DNA from 2 places in the Lysinibacillus sp. NPDC056220 genome. Region 1 is predicted to be linked to the other one. Evidence: riboswitches for the same ligand, from Rfam matches in the RefSeq annotation. Region 1 holds a riboswitch; the other holds the start of a gene.
What was found. A riboswitch is a leader RNA that binds a small molecule or an ion and turns the genes downstream of it on or off. The one in region 1 is predicted to bind cobalamin.

Region 1 (3,785 bases):
GCTGACAGGGCCAGTGACCATTTTAAATTGGTCCTTTGTACGTGATGATATTTCTCGGAAAGATGTGGCCTATCAAATTGCTTTAGCACTTTGTAAGGAAGTGAAAGCACTAGAAACGGCAGGTATCTCCATTATTCAAGTGGATGAACCAGCACTAAGAGAAGGGCTACCTCTTCGTAAAGAAAATTGGGGGGCTTACCTAGACTGGGCAATCAATGCCTTCAAACTTGCTACCTCGAGTGTAAAAGATACAACACAAATTCATACACATATGTGTTACTGCGAATTTAACGATTTCATAGAACCCATTAGTGCGCTAGATGCTGATGTGATTTCTATTGAAACATCACGAAGCCATGGAGAGCTTATTTCTTCACTTCAAGTGCATCCTTATACAAAAGGGATTGGATTAGGTGTATACGATATTCATAGTCCACGTGTGCCGAGTGAGGGAGAAATGTTAGCCATCATGAGAGATAGTTTACAAGTTTTAGACAAACATCAATTTTGGATTAATCCGGACTGTGGCTTAAAAACAAGGAAAGAGCCAGAAACAATAGCGGCTTTAGCTAATATGGTGGCTGCTACCAAACTATTGCGTCAGGAGGTGAAGGAATCTATATCGAGATAACGAGAGATAAAAGGAGTTAAGCAAAGATCAGGTTATCTGCCTGGTCTTTTTGTATCTGTTTATTATATTCAGAAAATAAAATTGACGTGAACATTTGAGCATGTTATGTTTATTACTAATTTCAAATATTGCATTACAAGTTTGAATGAAATTATTTTTCGTTCGATTAAAAGGAAAATGGGTGTAAATCCCATGCTGTCCCGCAGCTGTAAATGAGGAGTTTTGTTTCGATGACCACTGAGTTTTTTCTTGGGAAGGTGAAGCAAAATGATGATTCATAAGCCAGAATGCCTGCTTGTAAGAAGATTCATTGATGATCTACGAAAGATAGGGAGATGGATGGTAGCTTACGTATTGTAGGTTTATCTGTCCTTATTCTTGTAGAATAAGGTTTTTTTATGCCTTCTTTCTATTCAATTTGTAGATATGAACAGGGAATAGAGATAGGAGATAAAAAATGAGATGGACGAAGTATTTACTGCCTTACATGCTTGTTTTGACCTTCAGTTTTCTTGCAGGTTGTACAAGCACGGAAAAAGACAAAGGAAACTCAGCATCAACTGAACAGACAGATGAAAAAATGATTACGATTGGTTGGCCATTAGATGTAGGCCCATTAAACCCCCATACATATTTACCAAATCAGATGACTGCTCAAGCAATGGTTTATGAATCTTTAGTGGCGTATAACGATGATGGGACAATTACGCCAAAGCTAGCAGAAAGCTGGGTCATCTCAGAGGATAAAACTGCTTATACGTTCCATTTACGCAAGGATGTTAACTATTCGGATGGGACTGCCTTTAATGCTGATAATGTGATTCGCAATTTTGATGCGGTATTAGCGAATCGTGACATGCATTCTTGGATGGGCATGGTCAACCATATAAAAGAGGTCGTCAAAGTAGATGAATCAACAATACGTTTGCAATTAGACGAACCGTATTACCCTGTGTTAAACGAATTAGCCTTTGTCAGACCATTCCGTTTTTTAGGGGATAATGGCTTCCCAGACGGCGATAAGACAAATGATTCCATTCAATCAGCTATTGGCACAGGGCCATGGGTTTTAACCGACTATAAAAAAGATGAATATGCTTTATTTAGCCGTAATGAACATTATTGGGGAGAAAAGCCTCTCGTAGATAAAATAAAGGTTAAAATCATCCCAAATTCGGAATCCATTTCGTTAGCCTTTGAAAATGAAGAATTAGATGTCATTTATGGGCGAGGGGTTATTAGCTTAGATAACTATACGTATTTAAGAGATAGTGGCAAATATAAAACAGCTACATCTGAGCCACTGTCTACAAAAGCATTACTGTTCAATACACAGTCTGGACCGTTAGCTGAGCTAAAGGTTCGACAAGCAATGCAATATGCTATCAATAAGGAACAAATGGTAGAAAGCATTACACATGGTACAGAAAAAGTGGCTAACACGCTATTTTGGGAAGCAATTCCATATGCCAATATTGATTTAGCCCCCATTATATATAATCCTGAAAAAGCACAGAAATTGCTAGATGAAGCGGGATGGACGCTACAGAAGGGTGAAAAAATTCGTTCAAAAAATGGTCAACCCCTTACATTAGATTTAATCTATATTGCTACTGATGCCATTCAAAAACCTATGGCAGAGTTAATGCAGGGCGAGCTAGCGAAAATAGGCGTACAGTTAAATATTGAAGGCGCCGATGTGATGGTCGGTCTGCAAAAATTAATGGATGATCAGGTTGATATTAACTTCTGGCGAACTAATGGACCGCCGACTGATCCACATAGCTTTGCAAATGAATCAGCTACACCAAATGCTAGTGGTGTTTATGAAGCAAAATTAGGCTTACCAAATACTCAAGAAATCGATACTAACATACATCAATTATTAGTCGGGACCGATGAAGAAGAACGCGTGCAGCTATACACGGATATTTTAACAATGTTCCACAAACAAGCATTGTTCTATCCAATATCGTATGAAACGAATCAAGTTATTTATCAACCATATATGAAGGATTTTGCACCACGTGCTTCTGAGTATGACATTCCATATGCACAAATGGATAAAGAAAACTAAGTATGAAAGAGAGAGTGTGTCGAACCAGGACAACTCTCTTTTTATCATCGGATGAAATAGGAAGTGACGACATGTACGAATCGACTTGGATGTTTTGTGTAAAAAGAATTCTCACACTTCCATTTGTATTAGTAGGCGTATCTATTCTGACCTTTGTGTTTATTCGTTTCGTACCAGTAGAACCAGCAGAGGTCATTCTTCGACTTGCAAGAATAGCCCCAACACCAGAGGCTATACAAGCTTTACGAGAAGAATTAGGGACAGATAAGCCTTTTATCATGCAATATCTGCTATGGGTAAAAGGCGTTTTACAGCTAGACTTTGGGACATCTTTTGTTAGTAAATTACCCGTTGGTGATGAGCTATTTGCTAAGCTACCCGCTACCATCGAATTAGCTTTAGTAGCATTTATCCTTATTTTAACCTTTAGTATTCCATTAGGGGTTGTGAGCGCATTATATAAGCATTCCTTTATCGATAAAATCATTCGATTATTTACAGTCCTAAGTGTTTCCATTCCAACATTTTGGTTAGGGTTTATCCTACTTTATCTATTCAGTTTAAAACTTGGGATTTTTCCGACGAATGGAAAAGGTTCAGGAGCACATTTAGTTTTACCAGCTTTCACATTAGCTTTACCTACAATCGGATTGTTCTCACAGTTTATCCGCTCTGCCATCATTGAAGAATACGAGCAGCCCTATGTAAAATATGCACAGCTTAGAGGCTTAAAAAAATCGGTCATTCTCATCCGACACGTGGGGAGGAATGCTGCCATACCGATATCAACTTTGTTAGGGATGACACTCGGAAATTTGCTAGGTGGGGCTGTCATTGTAGAGCAAGTATTTAGTTGGCCTGGACTCGGTAGATATTTAATAGAATCCATAACGAATCGTGATTACCCCGTTGTACAATGCTATGTGTTGGTGATCGCTGTCATCTATGTGCTCGCCAATCTAGGCACAGATGTATTGCATCGTTTATTGGATCCTCATCTGATGATGAAGAATAGGAGAGAGTAAAGTGAACTTAGAACGTATACATATGAGAAGATTTATGAGTCTCACTATACTA
Region 2 (3,785 bases), on a different contig from region 1:
GAGTACGATAAAGAATAGCTGCTGTGCGGTAGCGATACTGGCTCTCCCAATAAAAATTGTCCAGCTCATATACGTAAATGATCCCATATGGGCTGGTAATACATGCGTTGCTGGCGCTATCGAAATTAGGATGGAGATGAGACTTGTGAATAAGAAAAATCCTGGTAGTAATAATAGCTTCGCATAGTATTTTAGTGGGATTGTCGCACCCCAAATGATAAAAGCACTCATTACAAAAAATGTAATGAGTGAAAGTCGTTCCTCTCTCATAATAAGCGTGAATAAAAGTAGTCCTAATGAAAATATCATTTTTTCTAGAGGATGAACGTACGCTAGCTTATTGAGATACGCATACTTATCAATGAGTAACATCATTCTTAACCTTCTTTATGCTTGCCACGCATATAGCCGATAAAGTAGCCGATAAAACCAGCACCAATAGCTGCTTGTAGCACGAATAATAAGCTTTCAATTTCACCACTGGGCGGTTCCCATAAACTATCAAACCATGGCTCATACTCTGCATTAATCTCTCCAATGGCAGCTTCGGCTTCACCATCAGCTCCGCCAAATTCTGCTCCCTTTTGGACGAAGAGCGGGATAATGGCCAATAGCACTACAATCGCTAATAGTAATAAATTTCGTTTCATATTAGTGCGCCTCCTTTGTAGAGAAAACACGTAAAGACTTTAATTCGCTAATATTATATTTTTTCATGAAGTTCATGACAATAACTGTTAATATCCCTTCACTCACAGCTAACGGGATTTGTGTTAAGGCAAAAATACTTGCGAACTTTGTAAATGAAGCCATAAAGCCACCGACTTCAGATGGGAAAGCAAGTGCTAATTGAATAGAAGTCACCACATATGTACCTAAATCCCCAAGCATAGCCGCAAAGAAAATAGCTAATGAAAACGATAACCCCATTTTTTGCGCCCCTTTAAATACAAAGTAGACGATAAACGGACCTACGATAGCCATCGAAAATGCATTAGCCCCTAATGTTGTGATTCCACCATGTGCTAAAAGTAAAGATTGAAATAATAAAACAATTGTCCCGATGACACTCATCGCTAACGGTCCAAATAAGACTGTTCCGAGACCTACCCCTGTTGGATGTGAACAGCTCCCTGTAACTGAAGGGATTTTTAAGGCTGATAGAACAAAGGCAAACGCACCAGACAGTCCCAGAATCATTTTTGTTTCTGGGTTTTCTTCGATTGTTTTACGAATAGAGCGCAATCCTAAAATAATAAATGGGACGGAGATTACCCACCAAAAAATAGCCCATTCGATTGGTAAAAAACCTTCCATGATATGCATGGCGAAGGCACGTTTTGGCACCATTAAAAAAGCCAATACAAAATAACTAAGTTTCCACCAAGACAGCTTCAATTTTCTTCCTCCAAACTATAAATAGATTTTTAGAATGTAGCGTGCGTAATAAAAAAAGCACTTTTCCGTTGTTGGAAAAGTGCATAGCTAAAAAAGCAAATAACATTCTCATCTGCTAAGCCGCACACCTATCCTCGTAGGATGAAACGATCACATATTTTCGGCAGGTCTCCTGGCTCTAGTTCAACACTTTATAGGTCTTCCCATCCATTGGACAGTGACATTTTCTATAAAGCTCCCTATTACAGTGGCGGGACCGCGCCGGACTTGAACCGGCTTCCCTTTTAAGTAAAATGACGAGCATTTTACACCAAAAATAGTAAGTTGTGAGATTTCACGACAAAGTGTACCACGAATTTCCATAAATATGCTATACTTTTTTATAAAAATTTTGAAATAGACTATCAATGTCGAAAATTCTGATTACTAAGGATTTTGAGAATAAAAGGGAACAACACCAATTTTAAATAACCAAAAACTCTCTGATAAAATTGATAAATTTGTCATGAATTTTTAAAGAAATATTGAAATTTTAAAATAATAAGATATGATTAAGACAGTTTTCTATTAAATATACAATTAAAAATTTCATATAAAACGTCGATAAGTGCTCGAAAAACTCGAGATAATAGGGAAATTGGTGAAAGTCCAATACAGCCCCCGCTACTGTAATAGCTGATGAAATCGCAATGCCACCTGTGCAAACTAGGGAAGGTGCGACAGTAAAATGAAGCTTAAGTCAGGAAACCTGCTTATCAGATTGTGCATGCAAACTTTTCGGAGGGAGAAGTTGAAGCAAAAGCGAGGATCTGTCTTTCAGTCTATTCGTTTTTATTTGGCTTCTACAAACCTTTACTCTTCGGGAGAGTAAAGGTTTTTCTTTTTCCAAAAGCAAAAGAGGGGAGACATAAAATGACAACGTGGAATTTAGAGGGGATGAAAACACATCTCTTTATTTGCAATGGCAGTAGCTGTATGAACAAGGATGGAGAAGAAATTACCCAAGCTATACGGGACGAAATACAGCGAAACGCACTAGATAAAGAAATACATACGACAAGAACACGCTGTAATGGACGATGTAAGGATGCTTGTGTGGTTATTGCTTACCCCCAGGGGAATTGGTACCGTGTACCATCAACGGAGCATGCTAGAACACTTGTACAGGATTTGCATCATGAATCCTTACATAACGATCATGTTTATACACTTCGGGAAGGGACATTGCAGCGAACAGCGCAAACGACAGCCATTAAAGGGATTGAAAAGGTGAAAGAGGGGTAAAAACATGGCGCAAAAAGGGAAAATTTTCGTAGTAGGCTTTGGACCTGGAGACTTTAAGCATATTACGACACGTGCAGTAGAGGCTTTACAACAAAGTGATATGATCATAGGCTATAAAACCTATGTTGAGCTGATTCAAGATTTAGTGAGTGCAAAATCTATTGTCAGTACAGGCATGACAGAAGAAGTGTCCCGTGCTCAGGAGGCAGTTCGTCAAGCAGAGGCAGGAAGTATAGTTTCGGTCATTTCGAGTGGAGATGCGGGCGTTTATGGTATGGCGGGATTAGTGTATGAAGTTTTAATTGAGCTAGGCTGGACAGAGGCAACTGGTATTGAAGTCGAGATTGTCCCGGGTATTTCAGCTATCAATTCATGTGCTAGTTTACTTGGTGCACCGATTATGCATGATGCTTGTACCATTAGTTTAAGTGACCACCTCACTCCGTGGAATTTAATTGCGAAGCGTGTGGAAGCTGCAGCAATGGCCGATTTTGTCATTGCTCTATACAATCCTAAAAGCGGTCGCCGTACAAGACAAATTGTCGAAGCACAGCGAATTCTTTTAGAATATCGTTCACCTGACACTCCAGTAGGGCTTGTGAAAAGTGCCTATCGAGAACGTCAAGAAGTGACGATGACCACATTGGCAGACATGTTGGAACATGATATCGGTATGCTGACAACCGTCATTATCGGAAACTCATCTACGTTTTTCTATGATAATAAAATGATTACGCCACGTGGCTACCAACGTAAATATACACTTGGCGAGGAAAAGCAGCCATTACGTCCACATCAACGTTTACGGGAAGAAAATGAGCCATGGGCGATGAATCAAGAGACAGGAACAGCACGCAATGACTTTGCGGCAGACCCCAATGCAGGGCGAATGAATAAACCCAGTGTAGCCGTTATGCCAAAGCCGAAAAAAACGGCACTTGAAATGGCTACAGCGGCACTTGCAATGGTAAAGGGAACAAATGCTATCAAGGTTACTCCAAAGCTTGTACAACAAAAAATAGAATCCATTTTTGAATTAGCAGTGAGCCCTGGAGTGGCCAATAAATTTTTTACACCACAGCAAATGATGACGTTAGCAGAGG

Region 2: another riboswitch for cobalamin. It lies ahead of ACOZBY_RS08545 ((2Fe-2S) ferredoxin domain-containing protein); the one in region 1 lies ahead of nikA (nickel ABC transporter substrate-binding protein).

Annotation. Positions count from the first base shown of each region.
Region 1 covers NZ_JBMOXD010000003.1:83,955-87,739, forward strand. Annotated here, with positions in the region: gene metE (5-methyltetrahydropteroyltriglutamate--homocysteine S-methyltransferase) at 1-631, shown strand, start outside; cobalamin riboswitch at 752-944, shown strand; gene nikA (nickel ABC transporter substrate-binding protein) at 1,089-2,708, shown strand; gene nikB (nickel ABC transporter permease) at 2,780-3,733, shown strand; gene ACOZBY_RS10505 (ABC transporter permease subunit) at 3,735-3,785, shown strand, end outside.
Region 2 covers NZ_JBMOXD010000002.1:712,727-716,511, forward strand. Annotated here, with positions in the region: gene cbiQ (cobalt ECF transporter T component CbiQ) at 1-375, opposite strand, end outside; gene ACOZBY_RS08535 (energy-coupling factor ABC transporter substrate-binding protein) at 378-650, opposite strand; gene ACOZBY_RS08540 (energy-coupling factor ABC transporter permease) at 652-1,398, opposite strand; cobalamin riboswitch at 1,544-1,728, opposite strand; cobalamin riboswitch at 1,987-2,168, shown strand; gene ACOZBY_RS08545 ((2Fe-2S) ferredoxin domain-containing protein) at 2,311-2,682, shown strand; gene cobJ (precorrin-3B C(17)-methyltransferase) at 2,687-3,785, shown strand, end outside.